One region of the Comamonas sp. w2-DMI genome, then DNA from elsewhere that is predicted to be linked to it. Evidence: predicted binding sites of a transcription regulator. Region 1 holds the regulator's gene; each other region holds the start of a gene.

Region 1 (7,415 bases):
CTTGAGCACGGGCACCAGCGCCTTGGAATCGGCCGGAGCGATCACCAGCGCATCGACCTTCTGCGCCACCATCTGCTCCACCATCTTGATCTGGGCGGCGGTGTCGGTCTCGTTCTTGATGCCGTTGCTCAGCAGCGTGTATTCGCTGGCGTGGGCCTTCTGGTGGGCCTTGGCGCCGTCCTCCATGGTGCGGAAGAACTCGTTGGCCAGCGACTTCATGACCAGGGCCACCTTGGGCTTGTCCTGGGCCCGGGCCGCAGGGCCCCAGGCACCCGCCAGAGCCAGTATCGACAGGCCCACCGTAACCACCGCATGACGACGTTGCAACATAGCGCTCTCCCGGGCCTGGGCCCTTGTGACGTGGATGAAACCGGCCGCTCGCATGCGCCGGCGAACGCTCTCTTATAGGCCCTGGGCTTGCCGCAAGGAGTAGGAGAAATCCTCTGCTACCCACCACAAGCGTTGCTCTACAAACGCGCGCCGCGGCAGCGGCATGATGGACGCCAAGGAGAAAACCGCATGGAAGAAATCAGCTGGAACGACTTCATGAAAGTGGAGCTGCGCGTGGGCCGCGTGGTGCAGGCCGAAGTATTCAAGGAGGCACGCAAGCCTGCCTACAAGCTGCAGGTGGACTTCGGCCCCGAGCTGGGGTTGCGCAAGTCCAGCGCCCAGATCACCCAGCTCTACCAGCCCGGGGACCTGGTGGGCCGCCTGGTGGTGGCCGTGGTGAATTTTCCGAAGAAGCAGATCGGCCCCCTGATGAGCGAATGCCTGGTGACGGGCTTTCACAATGCCGACAGCCATGTGGCGCTGTGCGTGCCCGATGGCGATGTGCCGCTGGGCACGCGGCTGCTGTAGCCGGCCGCAGGCAAAATGGGCTTCATGGACACTGCATTCAATCCCCTGGTACGCGTTCGCACCGTCACCGCCTTCGTCAACATGCCCGCAGATGCCGTGCTGTGGCAAAGCTGCCTGACCCAGGCCAAGCAGCAGTGCGATGCCGTGGCCGATGCCATCGAAGCCCGGGGCTACCAGGTGCAGTCCATACGCATCGTGAGCAATCCGTTCGGGGAATTCATCGACGTTTCGGGTCTCGAGCCCGCATTGGCGGATCTGCAGCGCATCACGCAAATGCTCGGCGCCATCAACACGGGCAAACGCCGTATCCGCTTTGCCATCGGCGAGGCGCGCACCGCGCAGGAAATCGCGCTGCTGCCCCGGCTGATTGCCGCCCACGGCGACCTGTGCAATGCCTGCGTCAACATCGGCCTGGACGGCAATGGATTCCTGCAGGGCGAGCTGCTGCAGGCCAGCGTGCAGGCCATCCAGGAGATCGCCCGCAGCACGCCGCGCGGCGAGGGCAATTTCAATTTCACGGTCAACTTCAACTGCGCACCCGGCATTCCCTACTTCCCGGCCAGCTACCACCGCGGCCGGCACCACGGCGCCCTGGTGCTGGGGCTGGAAACGCCGGACCTGCTGGTGGCCGTGCTCGCCGGACTGCAGGCGCAGCGCCGCCAGCTGGACCACGCGGCCTGGCTGCAACTGGCCTTCGATCATCTGAGCCGCTCGCTCACCGAACATGCCACCGCCATCCAGCACTGCGCCGACCGGGTGGCGCTGGCCGATGGCTGGCTTGTCGCGGGCATGGACACCTCGGCCGCGCCGTCCAGGTTCTGCGCCTCCATGGTCGATGTCTACCGGCTGCTGGGCGTGCCCTACTTCGGCGCCAGCGGCACCGTGGAAGCCTCGGCGCTGCTGACGCGGGTGTTCAAGTCGGTGGCCGGCGTCACGCAGACAGGCTTCAGCGGCCTGATGCTGGCCGTCACCGAGGACGAGGGCCTGGCCCGGGCCAGCCTCGACGGCGAGTTCGACATCCGCGCCCTGCTGACCTACAGCAGCGTCTGCGGCATTGGACTGGACACCGTGCCCATTCCCGGCGACAGCAGCGCAGAGCAGATCGCCGCCGTCATGCGCGACACCGGCACCATGGCCTTCCGCCTCAACAAGCCGCTGACGGTGCGGCTGTTCCCCGTGCCCGGGCTGGCGGCCGGCGACCGCACGGCCTTCGAGAGCGCGGACCTGTGCAACTGCGCCGTGCTGGCATTACCTTGATTCCCCCGAGTCGCTTTGCGCCTTCCCCCTAAAGGAGGACGACGGCCTTTGCAGGAGCAGCCCCTGCTGCGGGACGGCCCTTGCCGGCCGTCCCTGGCTTGGAGCGCGCCCATCTCAAAGGCAACTTGATCTGCCCCATGTCCCTGCTGGAGGTGATCGGTAAAATCCGGGGTTATGGCAAAAATCATCGTCCTGGCACTGGTGCTGCTCTTTTTCGGCTGCGGGCTGTACATGCACCTGCGCGGCAAGGTCCGGCACAAGGTGCTGCGCCAGCTGTTCGACCACTCGACGTTCACGGCACCGTTCAACGTCTTCATGCTGATGTTCAGCAAGGTGCCGCGCACGCCTTACCTGCCCACCAGCACCTTCCCCGAGCTGGCACCGCTGCAGGCCAACTGGCGCGAGATCCGCGAGGAAGCCGTCAACCTGCACAAGAACATGCAGATCAAGGCCGCCGCCAACAACGACGACGCCGGATTCAACTCCTTCTTCAAGACCGGCTGGAAGCGCTTTTACCTCAAGTGGTACGGCGATGCCCACCCCTCGGCCATGGAGCTGTGCCCCAGGACCACGGCCCTGGTCAAGTCCATTCCCAGCGTGAAGGCGGCCATGTTCGCCGAGCTGCCGCCGGGCGCCAAGCTCAACCTGCACCGCGACCCGTATGCGGGATCGCTGCGCTACCACCTGGCCGTGCTGGCGCCCAACGACGACCGCTGCATGATCGAGGTCGACGGCCAGCCCTACAGCTGGCGCGAGGGCGAGGGCGTGATCTTCGACGAGACCTATATGCACTGGGCCGAGAACCGCAGCGAGGGCAACCGCATCGTGCTGTTCTGCGACGTGGAGCGGCCCATGACCAACCGCTTCGCGCAGTGGCTCAACCACTGGCTGGGCAAGAACGTGGTGGCCGCGGCCAGCTCGCCCAACAACGAAGGCGATCCGCGCGGCTTCATCAGCCGCATCTTCAAGATCTCGTTCTACATGGGCCAGTACCGCCGCCGCTTCAAGGCCTGGAACAAGACGGTCTACAAGATCACCAAGTTCGGCCTCATGCTGGCCGCGCTGGCCCTGCTCATCTGGTGGCTTGTGCCGAGCTGACGCGCTGAAGGCCTGCGCGCGCTGCGCCGCCGAGGGCCCGATCCCGGGCCCGCCAAAAAACCGCCCTGCGCTGCAGAGGCGGTTTTTTTACAGCGCCTTGCGCAAGGTCGTGGTCGGGATCTTGAGCTGCTCGCGGTACTTGGCCACGGTGCGGCGCGCGCATTCGATGCCCTGTTCCTTGAGCATGTCGGCCAGCTTGGCATCCGACAGCGGCTTCCTGGGGTCCTCGGCATCGACGAACTGCTTGATCAGCGCGCGCACCGCCGTGCTGGACGCGCTGCCGCCGGTCTCCGTGCCCAGGCCCGAGCCGAAGAAGTACTTGAGCTCGAACGTGCCCTGGGGCGTGGCCATGTACTTGGCCGTGGTCACGCGGCTGATCGTGGACTCGTGCAGGCCCAGCGCATCGGCGATGTCGCGCAGCACCAGCGGGCGCATGGCCAGCTCGCCATGCACGAAGAAGTTCTTCTGCCGCTCCACGATGGCTTCGGACACACGCAATATGGTGTCGAAGCGCTGCTGGATGTTCTTGATGAACCAGCGCGCCTCCTGCAGGCGCTGCTGCAGCAGGCCGTGGCTTTCCTCGCCGCGGTGGCGGCGCAGCACGCCCGCATAGACGTCGTGCACCTTGAGCTGGGGCATGACGTCCGGATTCAGCCGCACCGCAAACTCCACGCGGCCCGCACCTGCGCGCACCGGGCGCACGATGACGTCCGGCACCACGATCTGGCGCTCCACATTGGCAAAGCGCCTGCCCGGGCGCGGCTCCAGGCGCGCAATCAGGGCCATGGCCTCGCGCAGCGCTTCCTCGCGCGCGCCGCACAGGCCGGCCAGCTTGCGCACATCGCGCCGGGCCAGCAGGTCCATGGGCTGGGCGCAGATGGATTGCGCCAGCTGCAGCAGGGACAGGCGCGCGGGCGTCGTGCCTTCGTCCTCGGCCTGCTGCAGCAGGTCGCGCAACTGCAGCTGCAGGCATTCGGCCAGATCGCGTGCCCCCACACCGGCGGGCTCCAGGCTCTGCAGCAGCTTGAGCGCGATGGCAAAGCGCTGCTCCAGCTCCTCGCGCTCTTCCAGGTCGCCACCGGCCAGGCCGGCGGCCAGCTCTGCCAGCGGCTCCTCGAGGTAGCCGTCGTCGTTGAGCGATTCGATCAGAAAGCTCAGCGCCGCGCGGTCTTCCGCGCCCAGGTGCAGGCTCAGCGCCTGGCGGTGCAGATGGTCGGTCAGGCTTTCATGCTCGCACGCCAGGCTGATGGCGTCGTTTTCTTCGTCATCCGCCTGGCGGCCCTTGGCCGCCGGGGCTGCAGAGATATCCCATTCGCTGCTGCCCTCGCCGCCCCATTCCCCGTCCAGACCGCCGGCGTCGCCGTCGTCCGGGCCGTCATTGCCGCCGGTGTTCCATTCCAGCGTTTGCGGAGTTTCGGCGGGTGCGGGTTCCGCTATGAATTCGGAAGCTGCTTGCGCCTGGTATTCCGAATTCTCAGAGCGAAATTCATCTGCAATCAAGGATTCATTGGCGCTGGCAGCTATTGCTTCGTGAGCATCGGCTTCGCCTTCCGTCTCCCGTTCGAGAAACGGATTGTCGTTGAGCATCTGCTCCACTTCCTGCGCCAGCTCCAGCGTGGACAGCTGCAGCAGCTGGATGGACTGCTGCAGCTGCGGCGTGAGCGACAGATGCTGGGAGACCCTCAGCGACAGGCCAGGCTTCATGGACGCCTACATCCTGAAGTGCTCGCCCAGGTACACGCGGCGCACGTCGGCGTTGTCCACGATTTCCTCGGGCGTGCCCTCGGCCAGCACATGGCCGTCGCTGATGATGAAGGCGTGGTCGCAGATGCCCAGCGTCTCGCGCACGTTGTGATCGGTGATGAGCACGCCGATGCCGCGGTCCTTGAGGAAGCCGATGATGCGCTGGATCTCGATCACGGCAATGGGGTCGATGCCGGCAAACGGCTCGTCCAGCAGGATGAAGCGCGGCTGCGTGGCCAGGGCCCGGGCGATCTCCACGCGGCGGCGCTCGCCGCCGGACAGCGCCAGCGCGGGCGACTGGCGCAGGTGGTCGACGCGCAGCTCCTTGAGCAGGCTGGTCAGCCGCTCCTCGATCACTTCGCGCGTCAGATTTTTGCCCTGCTCGTCCTTTTGCAGCTCGAGCACGGCGCGCACGTTGTCTTCCACGTTGAGGCGGCGGAAGATCGACGCCTCCTGCGGCAGATAGGACAGACCCAGGCGCGAGCGCTGGTGGATAGGCATGTTGCTGACGTCATGCTCGTCGATGAAGATCTGCCCGCCGTCGCTGCGCACCAGGCCCACGATCATGTAGAACGAGGTGGTCTTGCCCGCGCCGTTGGGGCCCAGCAGGCCCACGACTTCGCCCTTCTGGACGGAAAGCGAGACATCCTTGACCACCTTGCGGCTGCCATAGGACTTGGCCAGGTGCCGGGCCTGCAGACGGCTTTCGGCCACGGCGTTGCTGCTGTCCATGCTCATTATTTCTTCTCGCCGCCGATGGTCAGGCTCTGGCGCAGGGGTTCGCCGGCAGGCACGGCCGGCTTGGCCGCGGCCCCCGGGGTCGCGCCCGGCGTGCCTTCCTTGGGCGCCATCACGGCGCGCACGCGGCCGCCCTGGCCCACCGAGGAGCTGGGCAGCCCGCCGCTGGTCTTCTGGCCGTCGACGGTGTAGACGTCGGTGATATTGTTGTAGACGATGATCGAGCCCGTCACCTCGTCGCTGAGCTGGCCGCCACGGTAGCGGCGCATCTCGCCGCGGCGGATGAACTTGACGATATCGGCCTTGCCGTCGTACTCGATGGTTTCGCCCTCGCCTTCGATGAATTCATCGGGCTGGCCGCGTTCGGTATCGCGCTTCTGGCGGAAAAAGGCGCGCTTGCCCGGCTCGGCCTTGACCACTCCGTACTGGTAGCCTTCGGCATCCTGGCGCACGTCCAGCTGGGCGCCGCGCAGCACGATGGTGCCCTTGGTCATCACCACATTGCCGGTGAAGACGCTGGTCTGCGCCAGCTCGTCGTGGCGCAGCGCGTCGGCTTCGATGTTCATGGGCTTGGCGCTGTCGGCCTTTTCGGCCTGCGCCATGCCGGCAAAGGCGGCCAGGGCCGCTGCCAGCACGAGGGGGGAAAGTCGTTTGGTCATGGAGGGCACGTTTCTTGCATACATTGTAGTCACACCCTTGGTCCGGACCCCGCCAGAAAAAAGCCCGCACAACGGCGGGCTGTCTGCAAAGCGCTGGCGCAGCTTGGTGAATCAGGCCTTGCGGCTGGAGGCGATCAGCTGGTCCACCACGCGCAGCACATTGGTCATGTTGCCGGCCTTGGTGCCATCGGTGTAGTAGCGGCCGGCCACGCCCAGAGCGGGTACGCCTTCCAAATCATATTCCTGCTGCAGCTGCGTGGCCTTGCGCACCTGGTTGGCCACGGAGAAGGAGCCGAACATCTCCTTGAACTTGGCCATGTCCACGCCCTGCTTGCCCATCCAGTCGAAGATCTGGTCTTCCTTTGACAGGTTGATGCGCTCCACGTGGATGGCATGGAACACCTTGGCATGCATGGTGTTCACGAGGTTCATGCCTTCCAGCGTGTAGTAGAGCTTTTGCTGGGGTACGAAGGAGGCATTGAAAGCCACTGGTACGCGGTGCACGACCACGTCGGCCGGCGCCGCATTCTTCCAGGCCGCAAACTGGGGCTCGAAGGCATTGCAGTGCGGGCAGTTGTACCAGAAGAATTCGATCACCTCGACCTTGCCGGCAGGTGCGCTGACCTGGGCTGGCTTGGCCAGCTTGACATAGTCCTTGCCTTCCTTGGGCGCGGCGGCCTGGGCCCAGCTGGCGGAGGTGCCCAGCGTCAGGGCGCTGGCAGCGGCAGCCGAAGCGGCCAGGGAAAAATTGCGGCGTTTCATCTCAACAAACTCCTTGAGTTCAAGTCTGCAATATCTGAGGCGCCTGCCTCACAAAAGTTCAACCAGCGCACCAAACTGGCACACCCAAAGCAAGAACCGCCCGCAGTAAAGGCCGTCGTTCCCCTTGAGGGCGCCTGGCTAGGGGAAGCCGCGCAGCGGCTCAGGAGGCAACGCTACTTTGCCGCCCGCACCAGTGTCGATTCCACGCCGGCGCCGTCGAGCTTGCCCTTGAGTTGCTCGGCATCGTCGCGCTTGGTGAACGGGCCTACGCGCACGCGAAAGACGGTGATACCGTTCTGC
Region 2 (7,415 bases), on a different contig from region 1:
GGATCCGGGGAGAGGGGCTGATGGCTGAGTCCATGGCCCGCATGGTAGCGGCTGGCGCGTCCCGCCCCCATCCCCGGGTGCTTGATTTTTTTGAACAAGCACTGTGACGCGGATTGGACCGCCCTCGCCGCCCCTTGTCCGAGCCCCCGCCCGCAAAAAAGCCCCGCAGCTTGCGCCGCGGGGCCAACGTAATGAAACGGTACAGGGAGCTGGCCCAGCTCAGCGGGTGTAGGCGACTTCTCCATGCGAGGTGATGTCCAGGCCCTGGCGCTCGGACTCCTCGCTGACGCGCAGCCCCACGGTCAGCGCGGCGATCTTGTAGGACACCAGGGACACCACGCCGGACCAGGCGATGGTCAGCAGCACGCTCTTGACCTGCACCCACACCTGGTGGCCCATGTTGAAGCCTTCGGGCTCGATGCCGCCCAGGCCCTTGGCGCAGAACACGCCGGTCAGGATGGCGCCCAGAATGCCGCCCACGCCGTGCACGCCGAACACGTCGCACACGTCATCGACCTTGAGCATGCGCTTGAGGCCAGACACGCCCCACAGACACAGGGGGCCGGCGATCAGGCCCATGACGATGGAGCCCATGGGGCCGACGAGGCCCGCGGCCGGCGTGATGCACACCAGGCCCGCCACGGCGCCCGAGGCCGCGCCCAGCATCGAGGCCTTGCCGCGGTGCAGCGCTTCGGCCGCGATCCAGGACAGGGCCGCCGCGCCGGTGGCCACGATGGTGTTGATGAAGGCCAGGCCCGCAATGCCGTTGGCCGCGCCGGCCGAGCCTGCATTGAAGCCGAACCAGCCCACCCACAGCAGCGAGGCGCCCACCATGGTCAGCGTCAGGCTGTGCGGAGGCAGGGCCTCCTTGCCGAAGCCGATGCGCTTGCCCAGCATGTAGGCACCCACGAGGCCGGCCACGGCGGCATTGATGTGCACCACGGTGCCGCCGGCAAAGTCCAGCGCGCCGTCCTCGGCCAGCAGGCCGCCGCCCCACACCATGTGGGCCATGGGGATGTAGCTGAAGGTGAACCACAGCACCGAGAACACGATCACGGCCGCGAACTTGATGCGCTCGGCGAACGCGCCCACGATCAGCGCCACGGTGATGGCGGCGAAAGTGGACTGGAAGGCCACGAACACGTATTCGGGAATGGTCTTGAGCGCGGACGACAGCGTATCGGGCGCAATGCCCATGAGGAACAGCTTGTCGAAGCCGCCGAAGAACTTTCCTTCGCCGCCGAACGCCAGCGTGAAGCCGTAGATGGCCCAGAGCACGGTGATCAGCGAGAAGATCACGAACACCTGCGCCAGCACGGACAGCATGTTCTTGCTGCGCACCAGGCCGCCGTAGAACAGCGCCAGCCCGGGGATGACCATCAGGATCACCAGCATGGTGGAGGTCAGCATCCAGGCCGTATCGCCCGCGCTCAGCGTGGGCACTACCTCCACGGCGGCCGCAGCGGCAGGCGCTGCCGCGGCACCGCCGTCCTGGGCCAGCACGGAGGCGCAGGCGGCCAGCAGGCCCGCTCCCAGGCCCATACTCAAAAGCTTCTTGGTCATGGCAATCTTTCTCTGACGGATAAGGGGCTCAAAGCGCGGCGTCGCCGGTCTCGCCGGTACGGATGCGGATGGACTGCTCCAGCGACAGCACGAAGATCTTGCCGTCGCCGATCTTGCCGGTGCGCGCCGCGTCCTCGATGGCATCGATGGCCGCGTCGACCAGCTCGTCGGCAATGGCGGCCTCGATCTTGAGCTTGGGCAGGAAATCCACCACATACTCGGCACCGCGGTACAGCTCGGTATGGCCTTTCTGGCGGCCGAAGCCCTTGACCTCGGTCACCGTAATGCCCTGCACGCCGATCTGGGACAGGGCTTCGCGCACCTCGTCGAGCTTGAAGGGCTTGATGATGGCAATCACCATTTTCATGACGGACTCCTGAACGATTACATGGATTTGGACAGCGTCAGAATCAGACGCGGCTTGTTGACATCGCCGAAGTAGGAGCGCTGGGTCGCGCCCGTCACGGCGGCTGCCAGCGCCACGCCGGAACCGAAGTCGTAGGCGCCGCCCACGCTGTAGTCCACGTAGCTGGGAACGCCCAGGCTACGGATGTCGCTGGAGAAATGCGTGTAGCCCACCGATGCCTTGAACGTGACCTTGGGCATGACCTCCTGGCTGAAGGCGAACTGCAGATAGCCGGTGTTGCGCCCCTTCAGGCCCGAGCCGTCGCGGGCGCCGGCCCAGCCGAAATAATCCTTGGAGACCGTGTGCGAGTACTTGGCCGTGAACGGCCCGTAGGTGGCGGCGCCATACAGCTCCGTGGTGTTGCCGCGCGCATTGCCGGGGTAGACATAGGTCAGCATGCCCAGGTCCCAGTCCACGTCGGCGGCCTTGAACTTGTAGCCGCCGTAGAAGTCGCTTTCCAGCGAGTTGCCGGGCAGCCAGTCCACCGTGGAATTCCAGTTGCCCACATACCAGCCGCTGTCGCCAAAGCTGTAGTCGAAGCCGCCCTGCAGCGCGGGCTTGACGGCCTTCTTGCGGCTGCTGTCCTGATCCTGGCCGCGGAACTTGTAGTTGCTGGTCAGCGCCACGTTGGCCGTCAGTTCGGCGTGGGCCCACAGCGGAGACATCACGGCACATGCCAGGGCAGCGGTCTTGGCGAAGGTTGTGAAACGGATGGCAGCGAGACGGGGCATTCTGGGTTCCTCCGGTTTGCAAAAAAATTTGTCACAACGGATAAAGCACAGACCGTGCCAGCTGGCGCAGGCCCTGCGCCGCCCCCTGCCTTCTCCCCGCAGGCGCTGGGAAGGCCGGCTCCCATGCACCGCTTCTGTGCACAAGCGGTGCACCGTTTCGCGCAAGCCGCGCCAGGCCGGGCCGGGCGAGCGAGCGGCACCAAAACAGTGCATCCACGGGCGGCCTGGAGTGCGGTGCACCTTTGTTGACATGCATCGACCAGAGCAGGGACAATCGGGCCCCCTCCTGGCACGGACTCGATCCAGCCGGAAATGAAAGCTTCCCCAGCTTTCAGCCGGCTTCAGGTTTTCCAGTCCCGATCCCCGTGCCTTTGTGCGCCAGCACGTCTCCTTGCCAACCCCGTTGGTGTCTCCCTGAATACCGGCCCGGACCTCGCGTCTGCGGCGGCCTGTTCATTCATCCCATCCTTGTTGTTTATTCGGAGCCTCGAATGCTTATTCGTCTGTCCAAATCCGCCATGGTGCTCGCCATGGCCTTCTTCGCCACGCTGGTCGCCTTCGGCAACATCACCGACTACGCCACCAATTTCGCCTTCGTGCACCACGTGTTCCTGATGGACACCACCTTCCCGGGCAACGGCATCATGTACCGCGCGATCCAGCAGGAATGGGTGCACCATGCCGGCTATATCGGCATCATCACGCTGGAGACCCTGACGGCGGTGCTGTGCTGGATCGGCGGCGCGAGGCTGCTCAAGGCGCGCAACGCGGCGCCCGGGGCTTTTCGCGCCGCCAAGAACTGGGCCATTGGGGGCCTGACCCTCGGTTTCCTGACCTGGCAGGTGGCGTTCATGTCCGTGGGCGGCGAATGGTTCGGCATGTGGATGTCCAAGCAATGGAACGGCGTGCCCGACGCCTTCCGCTTTTTCATCACCTTGCTGATGGTGCTCATCTACCTCACCATGGATAACGACGCGCTGCCCGGGCAGGACGCAGCGGCCCGCGGCATGCATGCACCGCAGTGACGCAAAAAAAAAGCCTGCCGGCATGCCGGCAGGCCCGAAGTCCGGGAGCGCAGTTTCAATAGCTGGCCTGGGGCAGCTCCGCCCTGGTGAACACCAGTGAAACCCTGGCTTCTTCGGGAATCGGCGGCAGCGCCGCGTTCCACGCCTGCCAGGCTTGGCGCAGTTCGGCCAGCCGCCCGGGCTCGCGTTCGCGCAGATTGGCGCGCTCGCGCGGGTCGGCCGCGAGGTTGAACAGGTATTCGATGCCTTCGACCTGCAGGTATTTCCAGTCGCCGCGCACCAGCGCGCGCTGGTCGCGGTGCTTCATGCGCCAGGCCAGGTCGCGCTGCGGATTCCATTGCGCATCGTCCATCAGCGGCAGCAGGCTGATGCCGTCCAGCGGATAGTCCGGATGCGCGGCCACGCCGGCCGCGGCCAGGAAGGTGGCGCTCCAGTCCATGGTCAGGTTGGGCACGTCGCTGACCGCGCCCGGTGCGATGCGTGCCGGCCAGCGCGCCAGCAGCGGCACGCGGATGCCGCCTTCGAGCAGGTCCATCTTCTGGCCCACGAAGGGCCAGTTGTTGGAAAAGCGCTCGCCGCCGTTGTCGCTGGTGAAGACGATGAGCGTGTTCTCGGCCATGCCTTTCTTCTCGAGCGCATCGAGCAGCCAGCCTATGCCTTCGTCCATGTGATGGATCATGCGCTGGTAGGTTGCGATGGAGCCGCCGTCGGTGTGCTTGCCGATGCCCGCGATGCGCAGCGACTCCTCGCGGTCCTCGCGCGTCAGCCAGGGCCAGTGCGGCGCGCTGTAGTGCAGCGACAGGAAGAAGGGCCTGTCGGCCGTCTGGCGCTCGACGAAATCCACGGCGCGGCGGCTCAGCAGGTCGGTCAGGTAGCCGTCCTCCTCGTGCGGCTGCTCGTTGAGCCAGAAGTCGGGGCGCCCGCGCGGATCGCAGTGCGCGAAATAGTCGGCCCCGCCCGCATGGAAGCCGTAGAACTCCTCGTAGCCCGACAGGCGCGGGCCGAAATGCGGCGGATAGCCCAGGTGCCACTTGCCCACCAGGGCCGTGGCATAGCCGGCGTCGCGCAGCAGCGAGGCCACGGTGGGATGGTCGGGCGGCAGGCCCAGCACCTTGTCGCCGTGCACGCTGGCAATCGGCTCCTCGGCCGCGCCGCGCAGCCGGTACTGCCAGCGCCCCGTGGCCAGCGCAAAGCGCGTGGGCGAGCACACGGCCGAGTTGGAATAGCCGCGCGTGAAGCGCAGGCCCTGGGCCGCCATGGCGTCCAGGCGCGGCGAGACGTCGCAGGCATTGTTGTGCGCATCGCGCGCGCCGGTGCAGCCCAGGTCGGCATAGCCGAGGTCGTCGGCCAGGATGAAGATCAGATTGGGGCGGGGATCAGCCATGGTGAAAAGAAATATGCAAAGCCGTCCCGGCGAACCGGAGCGCCATGCGTTTGGTTTCAAAAACAGAAGCAGCTACCGCTTGATTCACATCGACTTCAAGACATTTTCAGCATGAAATCCATGCAGGTTCTGCGTCAGCCGCTCCTCAATTCATAAGCCCTCAACGCTTCACGGCTTGAAGCCCGAGCGCTGGACCACGGGCGCCCACTGGGCGCGGTAGGCCCGGAGCATGCGCGCGGTTTCCTCGGCGCTGCTGACCACGGGCACCAGGTTGGAGGCCACGAACTTCTGCTGCGTGTCCGCATCCTTCATCACCTCCTGCACCAGCTGCGACAGGCGCTGCACCGTGGCCGGCGCCATGCTCTGCGGGGCGAACAAGGTGTTCCAGCCCGTACCCACGAGGTCCACGCCCAGCTCCCTGAGCGTGGGAATGCCCGGCGCCATCGGGCTGCGCTTTTCGCCCGAGGTGGCCAGCACGCGCAGCTTGCCCGCTTCGTGCTGGGCGATCTGTGTGTCGAGGGTGTCCACGGCGATCGGCACCTGGCCGCCCATCAGGTCGGTGAGCAGCGGACCCGAGCCCTTGTAGCCCACGACCTCCACGGGCACCTTGGCCGCCTCGCCCAGCATCAGCGCGAAAAAGTGCGGCAGGCTACCCGTGGCCGGCACGCCGAAGTTGGCCTGCTGCGGATTGGCCTTGAGCCAGGCGAACAGATGCGACAGCTGCTTGACCGGCACGGCGCTGGCCACGGCAAGGCCGAATTCGTAGCGGTTGACCTCGCTGACCGGGCGGAAGTCCTTCTCGGGGTCGTAGCCGGAGTCGGCAAACACCAGCGGCGCCACCACCATGGCGGCCGGATTGGCCAGCAGCAGCGTGGGCTGGGAGGCCGGCAGGTTCTTCACCTGCTGGGCCGACAGACGCCCGCCCGCGCCGGGCTTGTTTTCCACGATCACCGGGCTGCCCATGCGGGCCTGCAGCTTGTCGGCCACGATGCGGGCCACGCGGTCGGTGGCGCCGCCGGGCGGATAGCCGACCACGATGCGCAGCGGCGCCTTGTTCGGGAACAGCGCTTCCTCGGCACGCGCCTGCGCGCTGGCTGCGGCCGCCGCCATGCCGGCGCACGCCAGCATGCGGACCAGGGTTCTTCTTTGCATCGTCATAGATCTCCCGCGACATCGCCGAAAAAATGCAGTGTAGGCCAGCCCGCCGGCCATGCCGGACCTGGGCAACGCGCCTTTTCAGCGCGCTGCCGGCGCGATTGCGGCGCAGCCTCCGGCCTTTTCATCAATCCGTCTTGAGCTGGATCCTGCGCGCCAGCGCACCCCATTTGTCGGAAAGCTCGCGGGCCTTGGCCTGGGCCTGTTCGGGGCTCGACCCGACCATCTCGATGTCCACGGACTTGACCTTCTCCTGCTGCTCCGGCGAGCGGATGGCTGCATCCATGGCCGCGAGGAAACGCTTCTGGATCTCGGGCGGCACGCCCTTGGGCGCAGCCAGGAACAGCCAGAAGGTGCCGTCGAACTCCGGATAGCCCGACTCGGCAATCGTGGGCAGCTTGGGCAGCAGCGCCGAGCGCTGCCTGCCCGAAGTCGCCAGCGCCGTCACACGCCCGCTCTGGATCTGCGGCAGCGCAGTGGGCGCAGCCAGAAAGCCGCAATCCACCTGGCCTCCCATCAGGTCCTGCATGGCGGGCGCCGGCCCCTTGTAGGGGATGTGCACCATCTTGACTCCGGCGGTGCTCAGCAGCGACTCCATCACCAGGTGCCCGGGCGAGCCTGCGCCGCCCGTGGCATAGGTCAGGTCGCGGGTCTTGGCCGCGTCGATCATGTCCTTGACGGTCTTGAAGCCCAGCCTGGGGTTGCAGACCAGCGCCTGCGAGAAGCGGGCCGCGGCATTCAGGGGCACCAGCGCATCGCTCTGGTAGCCGATGTTCTTGTAGATGTGCTTGTTGACGGTGATCACCGGGTCCATGGCCCAGAGCCAGGTGTAGCCGTCGGCGGCCGAGCGGGCGGCCTCGGCCGCGCCGATGTTGCCGTTGGCGCCGGGCTTGTTCTCCACGACCACGGCCTGCCCCAATACGCCCTGCACGGCCGCGGCAATCGGACGGATGGCGATGTCCGAAGGCCCGGCCGGCGGATTGGGCACGATGATGCGTATGGGCTTGCTGGGCCAGGCATCGGCGGCCTGCGCCGCCGCCCACCAGGGGCTGGCCAGCAGGGCCGCGATGCCGGCGATGCGGCCGGCAAGGCGGCCGGCGCGGCGCAAAGAAAGGGGGCTGGGCATGGGTTGTCTCCTCGCTTGTCGTTTG
Region 3 (7,415 bases), on a different contig from region 1:
CAAAGCTTCACGTACTGGTGTACGACTCATTCCAAGTTTGGTGCCAACTTCGTTCTCGCTGAATCTGTCTCCAGGTAAATACTCGTAGTCATCAAGAGCTTGTCGTAGCTTGTCATAGGCTTGGTTTGCAAGGCTAGAGGATGCCATCTTGTCTCCGTTGTAGTTATTCATTAGCGTAATTACGCCGTGCTTCACACATGGTGTGCACGGCATTCATTGCCCTTCGTGTCTTATTGGGCCATTCGGTATGCGCGCCATCCGCCGAAGTGAGTGATGTCAACGGCATTTTGAAGTGCCGCACCTTCACAGATGAATCCTTTTACGGTGCGTCCATCTGCAAGAGTTACGCTGCCAATACCTAAGGGTGCAGGAATACCCGCCACAAAACGACCAAAGTGTGTAATCGGCATATTCCACACTTCAACCGCAATCGGTGCACCATTAGCAGCTTGTGCTAATCCGGGTTTTGCAGGCACTGTACCTTGCAATGCATACAGTCGATAGCTGCTCGAAGTGGTAGTAGCGTGCGAGAAACTGGCGCCGCACTCTAACAACTCATGGTTCAACGGCATCCCGCGCAAATGCGCACCTACAACTGCTAATTCAAGGGTATCTCCATTTGTTGGTACATGCCACGCTGGTAGAGCTCCAAGAGTTTGTGTAGATTGGCCTGTAGCACCTGCAGTTAAATGATGCATGCTCTCCAGGTGCTGGGCCCAGCGTACCAAGTCAGGCTCACGCCAGGCTGGGGCAATCAATGTGATGCCAAAAGGCAAGCCATTTGGTAATTTTGCTGCCGGAATCGCAATTGCAGACCACCCCAGCAAATTCACAAAGTTGGTATATGTGCCCATTTCAGAGTTGACTGCGATCGGGTCTGCTTGAACCTCGGCAATGGACGGGTGGCGGGGTGAGCTAGGTACGCACAACACATCACACCTTTCCCAGATTTTTTCTGCGGTGCGTTTGAGGTCTTGCAAACGGTATTGCGCAGCAAACGTATCTGCTGCATTGAAGCGTTGGTACACATCAAGCACTTGGCGAATTACGGGTAATAAAGCGTCTGGCTTACGCTCGTAAATACTGCGTGCACCCACTACGCGCTCTGCCACCCAAGGACCGTAGTAGAGCAAGTTAGCTACTTCAAAAAGAGTCTCAAAAGAGAGCGTGCTTACGTCTTTTGCTTGTGGTTTCAGTCGATCAATAAACTGAGTAAAAGCGAGTTCGTAATCGGTAGACAGCTTGCGGGTGTCAGGTATGGCTATACGTAATTCAGACAGTGGTTTGTGTTTGGTGACTGCAGGACGCACTTGCGAGTAGCCGTCTTCTGCATCTGGCCCTTCCATGAGTGACATCGTCAAGGCACTGTCAGCGACATTGAGAGCCAATACACCAATGCAATCCAAGGTACGACATGCAGGCACCAGACCAGTGCCACTGACTGCACCAGGAGTGGGCTTAAGTCCTACTATTTGATTGAAGGCTGCGGGCACCCGGCCAGAACCTGCCGTGTCAGTTGACAGCGCAAAAGGAACCAGGCCACGCGCAACAACTGATGCCGATCCAGAGCTAGAGCCGCCTGAAATGAGACTGGCATCAAAGGTGTTGGGGACGATACCGTAAGGAGATCGTGTACCAACTAAGCCAGTCGCAAACTGGTCCAAATTGGTTTTTCCCATCACGATAGCCCCTGCTTGCTTTAGTCGCTTGACTGCAAAGGCGTCACCCGTGGCTCGGTAAGCGAATTCAGCGCAAGCGGCAGTGGTTGTAAAGCCTTCAACGTCAATGTTGTCCTTTACAGCGAAGGGAATGCCATACAAGGGAAGTTGATCCCGGCCTACGGCTGTTTCAAGTGCTACCAATGCCTGTACTTGAGCTTGCAAAAGCTCTGGTGTTGCGATGGATATCCATGCCGTGTCATCACTCTTACAGGCTTGGCGCTGCTGCTCCAGCAGTTCAGCTGGGTCGGCCCCCTCGTTGTATGCGCGCTTCCAATCGTCGAATGTTCCTACCAACATGATGAATACCTATATGTATACAAGATGTTGCTAACAAGCAGTTTGTATGCCAAGAGCTTGGAGGCAAGTTAAGTAATGCCTATGAGGGTCAGCTGTATTTAGTTCCTTAGAGGGAAAAGGTGGCACACAGCTTGCTTGTATACCGGTATGTGCACCGCACAGCTGATTGAGTTCTGCGTGTAGCGATGTTTCACCATGTCAGTACAAGGAGTTGTAAATGCCGTCAATGGATCGAATTAATCGTCGTTCTTGGATTAAAGGTGTGAGTGCAGCTGGAGCCGGGTTGGCTTTTGGTGGTGCCTCTGGTCTAGCAGTTGCTCAGGCGGAAAAGAGCATCATCATCGGCATGGTGTATGTCGGACCACGTGATGACTTTGGCTACAACCAAGCCCACTACGAAGCCGCGCAAGAAATTCGCAAGTTGCCTGGCATCAAGATGGTTGGTGAAGAAAACGTACCTGAAACCCAAGCGGCTCAAAAAAGCATGCAGGGGATGATTTCTCAAGATGGCGCCACGTTGTTGTTCCCGACCTCTTTTGGTTACTTCAATCCCCATGTGCTGGAAGTAGCCAAGAAGAACCCAACAACCCGCATCGCGCACTGCGGCGGTTTGTGGGATGAGAGCAAGCACCCCAAGATGGTCGGCAGCTACTTTGGTTACATCGAAGAGTGTCAGTACCTGAACGGTGTGATCGCTGGTCACATGAGTAAGTCTAAGAAGATTGGCTTCATTGCTGCCAAGCCGATTCCACAAGTGCTGCGCAATATCAATGCGTTCACGCTGGGCGCACGCTCGGTCAACCCTGACATCACTTGCTCGGTAGTTTTTACTGGGGATTGGTCGATGCCTGTGAAAGAGGCTGAAGCCACCAACAGCCTAGCTGACCAAGGTGTGGACGTTTTCACCATGCACGTGGATTCGCCCAAAGTGATTGTTGAGACAGCAGCCCGCCGTGGCAAGTTCGTCTGTGGCTACCACGCCAGTCAGGCTAAGTTGGCTCCCAACGCCTACCTGACCGGTGCTGAATGGAACTGGGTCACACCTTACAAGCAAATCGTTGAAGCGGCTCGTACTGGCAAGCCACATCCCAACTTCCTGCGCGGTGGGTTGAAAGAAGGTTATGTGAAGACCTCTGCTTACGGCCCCATGGTCACAGAAGGTGCACGCAAGCAAGCTGATGAAGTCAAGGCGCTAATGTTGAAAGACCAATTCAGCATTTTTAAGGACGGGCTGAAGGACAACACCGGCAAGGTAGTAGTGCCCAAGGGAACGTCAATTCACCAAACCGACATTGTGCTGGAGCAGATGAACTATCTGGTTGAAGGCGTCATCGGCAAGGTTTGAGGCTAGGTGCCGAGAAGGAGAGGAGGGGTCATGAACGCTCCACGTTGGGTCGCTGTTTTTGACAGTGTGGTGCTGCCTTTACTGGCTTTGGTAGGGGCTGTGCTGATGTTCGGTGTATTCGTCTGGTTTGGCGGCACCGATCCGGTAGAGGCATGGACTTTACTGTTCAAGGGAGCCTTTGGTGATTCCTTCGCATGGCAAAACACTTTGCAGCGGGCGGCACCTTTGATGTTGACGGCTTTGTGTGTGGCCTTGCCGATTCAGGCGGGCCTCACGGTGATCGGCGGTGAAGGAGCGTTGGTATTGGGTGGGTTGGCAGCTGCTGGGTTACCTTATTTGGTAGACCCCTCCTCTGGTTCAATGGGCACGGCAGCGGTTTTGGCAGCAGCTGCCTTAGCTGGTGGTTTGTGGATTGGTTTGGTCGGGGTCATGCAGCAGTACCGCGGTGTGAATGAAACCATCAGCTCCTTGTTGATGGGGTATTTGGCTGTTGGGCTGTTCAAGCATTTGGTGGAGGGGCCAATGCGCGATCCAGAAAGTTTGAATAAACCATCGACGTTACCTTTGTCAGAAGACGTGTTGATGGGGTTGATTCCTGGTCAGGACGTGCATTGGGGTTTGGTTTGGGGTGCTGTGGTTTGTGTGATCGCAGGTATTTGGTTGTTTGGGACAACCCATGGTTTTGCCACCAGGGTGGTAGGCGGGAATGCCCGTGCTGCACGTTTGGTGGGTTTGCCCAGTCGACGTTTGGTGACCACTGCCTGCGCTTTGGGTGGTGCTGCAGCAGGCTTAGCCGGTGGCATTGAAGTGGTTGCAGTACACAACGCGGCCAATGCGTCCTTGATTGCAGGCCTGGGCTATACGGGCATCTTGGTGTCGTTCGTGGCACGTCACAACCCACTGGCGATCATTCCTGTAGCAGTGTTGTTCGGTGGTTTTGGTGCAGCAGGCAGCATGTTGCAGCGTCGCCTGGATTTGCCTGATGCATCGGTATTGGTGCTGCAAGGTTTTGCATTTGTGCTGATCTTGGCGGTAGAAGCTTTGCGTGGGCGTTTGGCCGCGAAGCTAGCTCAGCGTGGTGCGCTGCGTGCGGAGGCTGTATGACAGACATATCGATTTGGATGGATGTGTTGATTGCTGTGTTGGGTGGCGCCATCCGAGTAGGCACACCATTTTTGTTCGTGAGTTTGGGTGAGTGTCTCACCGAAAAAACAGGCCGTGTGAACTTAGGGCTCGAGGGTGTGCTGGTGCTATCTGCCATGGCAGGTTTTGGTGGGAGCTATATCAGTGGATCACCTTGGATTGGCGTGTTGGCCGCAGGTTTCAGTGGTGCTTTGTTGGCCATGCTGCACGGTTTTTTGTGCTCACTGCCTAAAGTTAGTGATATCGCCACCGGTATTGCCTTGATGTTATTAGGTGTGGGGTTGGCGTTCTATTTCGGCAAAAGCTTGATCCAACCGCAGGCCGTGCAAATTCCATCGATTGAATTGGGTGCTTGGAGTGATTCAGCACAAGTGCAATCAGCTCTGCGCATCAACGCTTTGTTCCCTATTGGAGTGGTTTTGGCGGTGCTGATGGCATGGATGCTCAAGCACACGCGTTGGGGTTTGATCTTGCGCATGGCTGGTGATAGCACCGATGCCGCACGAGCCTTGGGTTACTCGGTGAACACTGTGCGTGTCTTAGCAACCACGGTAGGCGGGTTCATTGCCGGCATTGGAGGTGCATCGCTGTCGTTGTACTACCCAGGTAGCTGGAACGAAGGTCTGTCGAGTGGACAGGGGTTGATTGCGGTGGCGCTGGTGATTTTTGCGCGTTGGCGTCCGATGCACTGCTTGGGTGCAGCATTGATCTTTGGTGGTGCTGGTGCAGTGGGCCCAGCTTTGCAATCTGTTGGCATCAGTGCTGGCTACCACCTTTTCAATGTCATGCCTTATGCCTTGACCTTGTTGATCTTGTTGTGTAGCTGCAGCCCGAAGCGTTCGCTGCAAGGTGCCCCTATGGAGTTGAAGTTGGCGCGCTGATCGCGGTGCATCAAGAAGGAGTGAAGTAATGAGTGGCTTGAGTGGTTTGAACAAGACGCCCAATGGTTTGGTGTTGGGTTTGGTGCAGTTGCAATTGCCGGTGGTTGAGACCCCTGAACAAGTGGCTTCACAAACACAGCGTATTGTGGATATGGTGGGTAAAGCGCGTCGTAGCTATCCCGGCATGGACTTGGTGGTGTTTCCCGAGTATGCCTTGCATGGCTTGTCGATGAGCACGGCCGATGAGCTGATGGTGAGTCTGGATGGCCCTGAAGTGGCAGCTTTCAAAGCAGCTTGTGTCGAGCACAAGATTTGGGGCTGTTTCTCGATCATGGAGAAGAACCCTGAGGGCAATCCTTACAACACTGGCATCATCATTGATGACCAGGGTGAGCTGAAGCTGTATTACCGTAAATATCACCCCTGGATCCCTGTTGAGGCTTGGGAGCCCGGCAACATGGGTATCCCCGTGATCACGGGTCCGAAGGGTGTGAAACTGGCATTGATCATTTGCCATGATGGGATGTTCCCAGAGATGGCGCGTGAGTGCGCGTACAAGGGTGCCGAGGTGATGTTGCGCACTGCAGGCTATACGGCACCGATTCGTCATTCTTGGCAAATCACCAACCAAGCTAATGCATTCCAAAACCTGATGGTCACGGCCAGTGTGTGTCTGTGTGGCAGCGATGGCACCTTCGATTCGATGGGAGAGGCCATGGTCTGCAACTTCGACGGCACGGTGATGGTGCAAGGAGGCAGTCGTCCTGATGAAATCGTGTGCGCTGAAATTCGCCCAGATTTGATCCGCGAAGCACGTGAGCACTGGGCCGTTGAAAACAACATTTACCAGCTTTACCACCGCGGTTATGTGGCAGTGAAAGGTGGTGCGCAAGACTGCCCTTATACCTTCATGCATGACATGGTCAACGGTCAGTTCCAGCTTCCATGGGAAGACAAGGTTGTGTACACCGATGGGCAATCGTGTGGCTTTGCTGCCCCCACTCGAACTTATGTGGGCAATGTACCGAATCTTTTGACACCTCAAGAGCGTGCAGCAGACGCCAAGGAGTGAGCATGACGAATTTTGTGAACGCACAACCTTACAACTGGCCTTATGACGGACACCTTCGTCCAGACAACACGGCGCTGGTCATCATTGATATGCAAACCGACTTCTGCGGAGAAGGCGGCTACGTTGACAAGATGGGCTATGACATCTCGGCCACGCGTGCGCCGATAGAGCCCATTAAGGGTTTGCTGACAGAGGCACGTCGCGTGGGGATGCATGTGATCCATACCCGTGAAGGTCATCGTCCTGACCTGAGTGATTTGCCCACCAACAAGCGCTGGCGTTCGCGTCAGATTGGCACGAATGGCGTGGGCATTGGTGATGCGGGCCCTTGCGGCCGCATTCTGGTACGTGGTGAGCCTGGCTGGGACATCATCCCCGAGTTGTATCCCGTTGATGGTGAGCCCATTATCGACAAACCAGGAAAAGGCTCGTTTTACGCAACCGATCTAGAGATGATTCTCCACACCCGTGGTATTCGCAACCTGATCCTCACTGGCATCACCACTGATGTGTGTGTGCATACAACCATGCGTGAGGCCAATGACCGTGGTTTTGAGTGCGTGATGTTGACCGACTGCACCGGTGCCACCGATTCAGGCAATCACGCAGCCGCTTTCAGCATGATCAAGATGCAAGGTGGTGTGTTTGGCGCAGTGGCTGATTCAGAAGCGGTAATTGCCGCGCTGAAGGCTTTCTAAGCAGGAGCAACAGCATGAGTGCGCTGGCCTTGTCTACCTATGAACTCACTAAGCGCTTTGGTGCCTTTACGGCGCTGGGTGGGGTTTCTTTGAATGTACGTCCTGGTACGGTGCACGCTTTGTTGGGCGAGAACGGTGCTGGAAAAAGCACTTTGGTGAAAGCCTTAGTGGGCTATCACCAACCGGATGAAGGTGCGATTTTGGTGGATGGTCGGGAGAAAGCGATCACCTCACCGGTAGTAGCGCGTGAGTTAGGTA
Region 4 (7,415 bases), on a different contig from region 1:
AGCAGCAGTGCGCCGCAGGCCATGGCGCGCAGCGGGATCGAAAGGCTTGGGATAGGCAACATCAAAGTCCTCTTTTCAGATTCAGAGCGAGACCTGCAAACCCAGCTGCAGCGTGCGCGGCGCGCCGGGCGCCACCAGGCGCTCGCCGCCGATCAGCACTGTGGTGCTGGCATAGCGGGCATTGCCCGCATTGCGCAGCCACAGGCTGAGAGTGGCGTTGCGGGCCACGCCGGCGGGCAGGCGGTATTGCAGGCCGAGGTCCGCCCAGTGGTAGGCGCCGGCCCATTCGGTGTTGGCCGCATTCAGGGCACTGCGGCCCACGTGGCGCAGCACGGCGTGCACGGTCAGGTCGGCGCGCGGGCTCCAGCGCGCATGCACGGTGCTGGTGGTGCCGGGCACGCCGCTGACCTGGCGGCCGATCAGAGCGGCATCGGCGTTCTGCGTGACCCGCGAGCGCGCGCGGCCCCAGGCCCATTCGATATGCCAGTCGCTGCGCGGCAGCCAATGCAGCTTCAGCTCTGCGCCCTGGCGCAGCGTGGCGCCGAAGTTCTCGTACTCGCCCGGCGCCGTGTTGCGGATCTCCTGGCTCGACGTGATGCCGTAGACCGCGGCATCCACCAGCCACCGCGCCGAGGGCTTCCACTGCAGGCCCAGCTCGGTCTGGCGGAAGATGTTGGACTCCAGCTCGCGCGCACCCAGCGCGTATTTGGCAAAGTCGCTGGGCAGGGCAAAGCCCTCGGCCCAGCTGGCCCGCAGCGCCATGCTGGCGCCAAGTTGCGCCGACACGCCCAGCTTGGGGCTGGCATGGCTGCGGCTTGCCATGCGGCCGCAGGGATCGTCGCCGTCTTCCGGCCCCAGCGGGCGGCAACTGCCCGTGAAGCGATCCCGGCGCAGCGCGGCCGTGGCCTGCAGCCAGTCGTTGGCCTGCCAGCCGGCCTGGCCGTAGGCCGCGGTGTTGACCAGCTGCGTGCGGCGGTCGTCCAGCGCCGGCCCGATGCGCCGCCGCGCATCCACGCCATCCCAGTAGCCGTAGTCGGTGGATTCGCGCACCTGCTCCAGGCCCAGCATCCAGTCCAGCGCGCCGCCGCCCAGCGCGGCCTTGCCGGCCAGGTTCAGGCCCGCGCCGCGCACGCTGCGCTCGTAGTCCTCCTCGCGCTGCATCCAGCGGCCGGCGCGCGGCCGGGTAAACCAGCGGGTGAACTCCTGCCGCGTGCCATAGGCAAAGCCCAGCAGGCGGGTGCCGCCGCCCAGGTCGTAGCCGGCATCCAGGCGCAGCGTGCCGAAGCGCTTGCGCGAGCCGTCGCCGACCACCCGCGCATCCTGGCCCTGCGGATCCTGCCGCCACTGCGCCTCGGTCAGGTAGCCGGGCGAGTCGCCGCGGGCCTCGTGCCAGCGGCCGGACAGGGCTACATCCAGTCGCGGCGTCACGCGGTGCTTCCAGGAGCCGCTGAGCGTGCTGCGCGAAAAGCCGGCATCCGGCCGCGCGCCGTCGCCGCGCACCTGCTGGGCCGCGAGGTTGAGCTGATCGCCCGACTCCAGCGTCTGCCCGATGGCCAGTTGCGTGTCGAGCAGGCCGTGCGAGCCTGCGGTCACGTCGATGTCGCGGTAGCTGCCGCTGCGGCGCGTGCGCAGCTCGATCAGCCCGGCACGGTTGTAGTTGCCCTGCAGCACCGACGTGGGGCCTCGGTGCACGGCAGCCTGCTCCAGCTCCAGCGGCACGACCACGTTCAGGTCGAAGTAGCCGTCGGCGTGCGACATGGCCTCGTTCAGCGGTATGCCGTCCAGCGTGGCGGCAATGTCGCCGCCGTGGCCGCCGCCGGCAAAGCCGCGCAGCACCACGGCATTGGCCACGCCGTTGATCTGGTAGCTGGTGACATGCATGCCGGGCACCTTGCTCCACAGCGACTCCAGCTCCTGCACGGGCTGCTCGCGCACCTGCTCGCCGTCCAGCGTGGTCACCGAAAACGGCTGCTGCGCGGCGTCCAGCGCCTGGCCCTTGACGGTGATGGCGGGCAGCTCGGCAGGAGCCTCCTGGGCCATGGCCACGAGACCCAGCTCCCACAGGAGCCCGCAGCAGGCAAGGCGTGGTTTCAAAGGCATGGAATGCTCCCCCGATTTTTTTGGAGCCCATGCCGTGCAAGCTTCATGCCATCGATACTGCACCGCAATGCACCGTCAAATGCACCACAAGAAGGCATCGGCCGTTCAGGACAAGGTGCACCAGACGCGGATGCACCACAAATGCGCAGCCATCTGCATTTTTCCATTCACGCACCAGGCCGGCGCACTGGCATGGCAATTGCTTCGGTCCTGTACCATGCAACTCACACCGCGCGCGCCCGGCTGGCTTCCTGGCTTTCCGAGCCACAGGGCTCACGTCTTCCAGCATCGAGTGAAACACCATGGAACTCACACCGCGTGAAAAAGACAAGCTGCTGATCTTCACGGCCGCGCTGCTGGCCGAGCGCCGCAAGGCGCGCGGCCTCAAGCTCAACTATCCCGAGGCCGTGGCCCTGATCAGCGCCTACGTGATGGAGGGCGCGCGCGACGGCAAGAGCGTGGCCCAGCTGATGAGCGAGGGCCGTACCGTGCTCACGCGCGCCGACGTGATGGAGGGCATCGCCGAGATGATTCCGGACATCCAGGTCGAGGCCACCTTCCCCGACGGCACCAAGCTGGTCACGGTGCACGAGCCGATCGTTTAAGGTTTTTTCGCTCTTCAACCCTTACCCATCAAGCGTCAACAGCTATGAAAAAGATAACAGCCATCGCTCTCGCCGCCCTGCCTGCCCTGCCCATCGCCGCGCTGGCCCACAGCGGCAGCCAGGCGCACACGCACGGCCTGCTGGACAGCTTCATGCAGGGCCTGGCCCATCCGTTCACCGGACTCGACCACCTGGCCGCGATGCTGGCCGTGGGTGTGTGGAGCGCATTGACCGTCACGCCGGCCTGGCGCGCGCCGGCGGCCTTTGTGGCATTGCTCGTGGCCGGTGCGCTGGCAGGCTTTGCCGGGCTGTGGGTGCCGGGCGTGGAGCCCATGATCGCCGCCTCGGTGCTGGTGCTGGGCCTGCTGGTGGCCGTGCAGAAGCAGATGCCCTGGGTGCTGGCCGCCACGTTGGCGGGCGTGTTCGCGTTCTTCCATGGCGCAGCCCATGGCTACGAGCTGGCGGGCGATACCGGCCTGACGGCCCTGGGCGCGCTGGCCGGCATGGCGCTGGGCTCGGCGGCCCTGCATGTCGCCGGCATGGCCCTGGGCCATGCCGTGGTGCAGCGCCACCGCTGGCTCGCGCGGCTGGCCGGCGCGGCCACGGCCCTGCTCGGAGCCTTCCTGCTGACCCGCCTGGCCTGAGCGGAGGTGCGCCATGATCCCCGGTGAACTGTTCATCGACGACGGCGAGCACGTCCTCAACCCCGGCCGCCGCACCGTCACGCTGGTGGTGCACAACGCCAGCGACCGGCCCATCCAGGTGGGCTCGCACTACCACTTTGCCGAGACCAATGCCGGCCTGGCCTTCGACCGCGCCGCGGCGCGCGGCATGCGCCTGAACATCGCCTCGGGCATGGCCGTGCGCTTCGAGCCCGGCCAGCAGCGCACGGTGGAGCTGGTCGACATCGCCGGCGACCGGCAGATCCACGGCTTTCGCGGCCTCGTGATGGGAGCACTCTGATGGCCACGATGAACCGGCGCGCCTACGCCGAGACCTATGGGCCCACCACCGGCGACCGCGTGCGGCTGGCCGACACCGACCTCGTCCTCGAGGTGGAGCGCGACTTCACGCTGGCTGCGGGCGGCTATGGCGAGGAGGTGAAGTTCGGCGGCGGCAAGACCATCCGCGACGGCATGGCGCAAAGCCAGCGCAGCCGTGCGCAAGGCGCCATGGACACGGTGCTGACCAACGCCCTCATCATCGACCACTGGGGCATCGTCAAGGCCGACATCGGCCTGAAGGACGGGCGCATCGCCGCCATCGGCAAGGCCGGCAACCCCGACACGCAGCCGGGCGTGGACATCGTCATCGGCCCGGGCACCGAGATCATCAGCTGCGAAGGCAGCATCGTCACGGCCGGCGGCATAGACACCCACATCCACTTCATCGCCCCGCAGCAGATCGAGGAGGCGCTGACCAGCGGCGTGACCACCATGATCGGCGGCGGCACGGGCCCGGCCACCGGCACCTTCGCCACCACCTGCACGCCCGGCCCCTGGAACCTGGAGCGCATGCTGCAGGCGGCCGATGCCTTTCCGATGAACCTGGGCTTCCTGGGCAAGGGCAATGCCAGCCAGCCCCAGGGCCTGCACGAGCAGATCGCGGCCGGCGCCATCGGCCTCAAGCTGCACGAGGACTGGGGCAGCACGCCGGCGGCCATCGACAACTGCCTCACCGTGGCCGAGGACACCGACACCCAGGTCGCCATCCACACCGACACGCTCAACGAAAGCGGCTTCGTGGAGGACACGGTGGCCGCCTTCAAGGGCCGCACCATCCATACCTTCCACACCGAGGGCGCGGGCGGCGGCCATGCGCCCGACATCCTCAAGGTGGTGGGCGAGGCCCATGTGCTGCCCAGCTCCACCAACCCCACACGCCCCTACACGGTGAACACGCTGGACGAGCATGTGGACATGCTCATGGTCTGCCACCACCTGGATGCCGGCATCGCCGAGGACCTGGCCTTTGCCGAAAGCCGCATCCGCAAGGAGACCATCGCGGCCGAGGACATCCTGCACGACATCGGCGCGATCAGCATGTTCAGCTCCGACAGCCAGGCCATGGGCCGCGTGGGCGAAGTGATACTGCGCACCTGGCAGACCGCGCACAAGATGAAGCAGCAGCGCGGCGCCCTGCCCGGCGACAGCGCTCGCAACGACAACTTCCGCATCAAGCGCTACATCGCCAAGTACACCATCAACCCCGCGATCGCCCACGGCATCAGCCACGAGGTGGGCAGCCTGGAGGTGGGCAAGTGGGCCGACATCGTGGTCTGGAAGCCGGCCTTCTTCGGCGTCAAGCCCAGCTGCATCCTCAAGGGCGGGCTGATCGCCATGGCCGCCATGGGCGATCCCAACGCCTCCATCCCCACGCCCCAGCCCGTGCACTACCGGCCTATGTTCGGGGCGTTTGGCGGCGCGATCGCCAAGACCTCGCTGACCTTCGTCTCCCAGGCCGGCCTGGCGGCGGGCATAGGCCAGCGCTTCGGCCTGCGCAAGCGGCTGTCCGCCGTCAAGGGCATACGCGGCGTGCAGAAGCGCCACATGGTCCACAACGACCTGGCGCCGCACATGGAAGTGGATGCCCAGACCTATGTGGTGCGCGCCAATGGCGAGCTGCTGACCTGCGAGCCCGCCAGCAGCCTGCCGATGGCGCAGCGCTATTTCCTGTTTTGAAGCGATGATGGAACGATGAAGCTGCATTTCACCCTCGACCCGGCGACCGATCCGCGCGTGCTGGCCTTCCTGCAGGAGCACCTGGACGACATGCACCGCATCTCGCCGCCCGAAAGCGTGCACGCGCTGGATGCGAGCCAGCTGCGCCAGCCCGATATCCGCTTCTGGACCGGCTGGGCGCAGCACGAAGCCGGGCCGGCCCTGGTGGCCAGCTGCGCGCTCAAGCAGCTGGATGCCGGCCATGTCGAACTCAAGACCATGCGCGTGGGCGCGGCCTACCGCGGCTCCGCGGCGGCCCAGCAGGTGCTGGAGCATGCCCTGGCCCAGGCCCGCGCCATCGGCGCCACGCGCATCAGCCTGGAGACCGGCACCGAGGCCTTCTTTACACCGGCCCGGCGCTTCTACCAGCGCAACGGGTTCGTGCCCTGCGAGCCCTTCGGCAGCTACCATCCGGACCCGAACAGCTGCTTCATGACGCTGGCGCTCTGACCCTCTTTGCTCACATGCTGCAAGTCTCCAAATGCCTTCTCGCCGGCCAGGGGCTGGCCCCCAGCCTGCTCAAACGCGCCGCCTCGGTGGAACTGGACTGGGATGTGCGCCAGAAAAGCCGCTTCGCCGCCACCGACAGCCAGGGCCGCGAACTGGCCGTCTTCCTGCCACGCGGCCAGGCCGTGCGCGGCGGCGACGTGCTGGTGGCCGAGGACGGCTCGCTGATCCGCGTGCTGGCCGCGCCGCAGAAGGTGCTGCACATCACGGCCTGCGCCGAGCACGGCAGCCCCTTCGACCTGATGCGCGCCGCCTACCACCTGGGCAACCGCCATGTGCCCATCGAGCTGCAGCCCGACCACCTGAAGATCGAGCCCGACCATGTGCTGGCCGACCTGCTGCGCAGCATGCACATGACCGTGGTCGAGGCCGAGCTGCCCTTCGAGCCCGAAGGCGGTGCCTACGGCGGGCATGTGACCAACGACGGACACAGCCACCATCACCACGGCCATGGGCATCACCATGAGCACGGCCACTGAAGCCCCGCCGGGCATGGCCTCGGCCACGCTGCTGCAGCTGATGTGGCTGGCCTCGCCGGCGCTGCCCATCGGCGGCTTTTCGTACTCCGAAGGGCTGGAGGCGGCCGTCCATGCCGCCCACGTCACCACCGAGGCGCAAGCCGCCGGCTGGCTGGTGCAGCAGCTGCACCTGACCCAGGCGCGTGGCGACATGGCGGCCATCGCCCAGGCCCTGCCCGCCTGGCTGGGCGGCGACGTACAGCGCGTGCAGCAGCTCAACGGCTGGGTGCTGGCCACGCGCGAGACCAGCGAGCTGCGCCTGCAGACCGAGCAGATGGGCCGCTCGCTGGCCGACTGGCTGCGCAACCAGCACACGGCCGATGCCGGGCGCAGCGCGCAGATCCGGCAGCTGGCGGCGCTGTCGGGCCAGCGGCCGAGCTACCCCATCGCCTTTGCCCTGGCCACCGCCTTCACCGGGGCCGTGGCGCAGCAGGCCCTGCTGGCCTATGCCTTCGGCTGGGCCGAGAACATGGTGCAGGCCGCGATCAAGGCCGTGCCGCTGGGCCAGAGCGCGGGCCAGCGCATCCTGGCGCGCCTGGCCCGGGAAATCCCCGCCGCCGTGGCGCACGCCGAATCCCTGCCGGACGATGCGCGCCAGGCCTTCTCGCCCCTGCTGGCCATTCTCTCGGCCCGGCACGAGCACCAATACTCACGCCTCTTCAGATCATGACCTCTGCACTGCACCACATTCCCCGCCGCACCAAGAAGCTGCCGCCGCTGCGCGTGGGCATAGGCGGGCCCGTGGGCTCGGGCAAGACCACCATCCTCGAGATGCTGTGCAAGGCCATGCGCGACAAGTGGGACCTGGTCGCGATCACCAACGACATCTACACCAAGGAAGACCAGCGCCTGCTGACCATCAGCGGCGCGCTGCCGCCCGAGCGCATCATGGGGGTGGAGACCGGCGGCTGCCCGCACACGGCCATCCGCGAGGACGCATCGATCAACCTCGAGGCCATAGACCG

What was found. Region 1 encodes sigma-54, which starts transcription at its own class of promoters, with help from an activator protein. Its sites were predicted from a motif close to TGGCANGNAANCTGCTTT; they were not measured.
Region 2: the regulator sigma-54 is predicted to act here: its motif matches at 2,743-2,760, upstream of V8Z74_RS07225 (TorF family putative porin).
Region 3: the regulator sigma-54 is predicted to act here: its motif matches at 2,053-2,070, upstream of atzF (allophanate hydrolase).
Region 4: the regulator sigma-54 is predicted to act here: its motif matches at 2,289-2,306, upstream of V8Z74_RS21950 (urease subunit gamma).

The regions. Positions count from the first base shown of each region.
Region 1 is NZ_JBANEL010000007.1:187,570-194,984, forward strand. It holds gene V8Z74_RS10035 (sugar ABC transporter substrate-binding protein) at 1-330, opposite strand, end outside; gene V8Z74_RS10040 (tRNA-binding protein) at 520-858, shown strand; gene V8Z74_RS10045 (DUF711 family protein) at 883-2,115, shown strand; gene V8Z74_RS10050 (aspartyl/asparaginyl beta-hydroxylase domain-containing protein) at 2,290-3,213, shown strand; gene V8Z74_RS10055 (RNA polymerase factor sigma-54) at 3,301-4,917, opposite strand; gene lptB (LPS export ABC transporter ATP-binding protein) at 4,924-5,688, opposite strand; gene lptA (lipopolysaccharide transport periplasmic protein LptA) at 5,694-6,353, opposite strand; gene V8Z74_RS10070 (thiol:disulfide interchange protein DsbA/DsbL) at 6,465-7,115, opposite strand; gene V8Z74_RS10075 (SPOR domain-containing protein) at 7,289-7,415, opposite strand, start outside.
Region 2 is NZ_JBANEL010000005.1:56,292-63,706, forward strand. It holds gene glcE (glycolate oxidase subunit GlcE) at 1-43, opposite strand, end outside; gene amt (ammonium transporter) at 220-1,563, opposite strand; gene glnK (P-II family nitrogen regulator) at 1,592-1,930, opposite strand; gene V8Z74_RS07225 (TorF family putative porin) at 1,948-2,700, opposite strand; gene V8Z74_RS07230 (DUF2165 family protein) at 3,192-3,725, shown strand; gene V8Z74_RS07235 (sulfatase family protein) at 3,781-5,109, opposite strand; gene V8Z74_RS07240 (Bug family tripartite tricarboxylate transporter substrate binding protein) at 5,278-6,261, opposite strand; gene V8Z74_RS07245 (tripartite tricarboxylate transporter substrate binding protein) at 6,392-7,390, opposite strand.
Region 3 is NZ_JBANEL010000029.1:34,327-41,741, reverse strand. It holds gene V8Z74_RS22410 (GntR family transcriptional regulator) at 1-171, opposite strand, end outside; gene atzF (allophanate hydrolase) at 231-2,018, opposite strand; gene V8Z74_RS22400 (BMP family ABC transporter substrate-binding protein) at 2,245-3,363, shown strand; gene V8Z74_RS22395 (ABC transporter permease) at 3,394-4,467, shown strand; gene V8Z74_RS22390 (ABC transporter permease) at 4,464-5,387, shown strand; gene V8Z74_RS22385 (formamidase) at 5,416-6,459, shown strand; gene biuH (biuret amidohydrolase) at 6,462-7,157, shown strand; gene V8Z74_RS22375 (ABC transporter ATP-binding protein) at 7,172-7,415, shown strand, end outside.
Region 4 is NZ_JBANEL010000027.1:51,777-59,191, forward strand. It holds gene V8Z74_RS21940 (DUF4198 domain-containing protein) at 1-62, opposite strand, end outside; gene V8Z74_RS21945 (TonB-dependent receptor) at 82-2,100, opposite strand; gene V8Z74_RS21950 (urease subunit gamma) at 2,403-2,705, shown strand; gene V8Z74_RS21955 (HupE/UreJ family protein) at 2,750-3,349, shown strand; gene V8Z74_RS21960 (urease subunit beta) at 3,363-3,668, shown strand; gene ureC (urease subunit alpha) at 3,668-5,386, shown strand; gene V8Z74_RS21970 (GNAT family N-acetyltransferase) at 5,402-5,875, shown strand; gene ureE (urease accessory protein UreE) at 5,890-6,411, shown strand; gene V8Z74_RS21980 (urease accessory protein UreF) at 6,395-7,120, shown strand; gene ureG (urease accessory protein UreG) at 7,117-7,415, shown strand, end outside.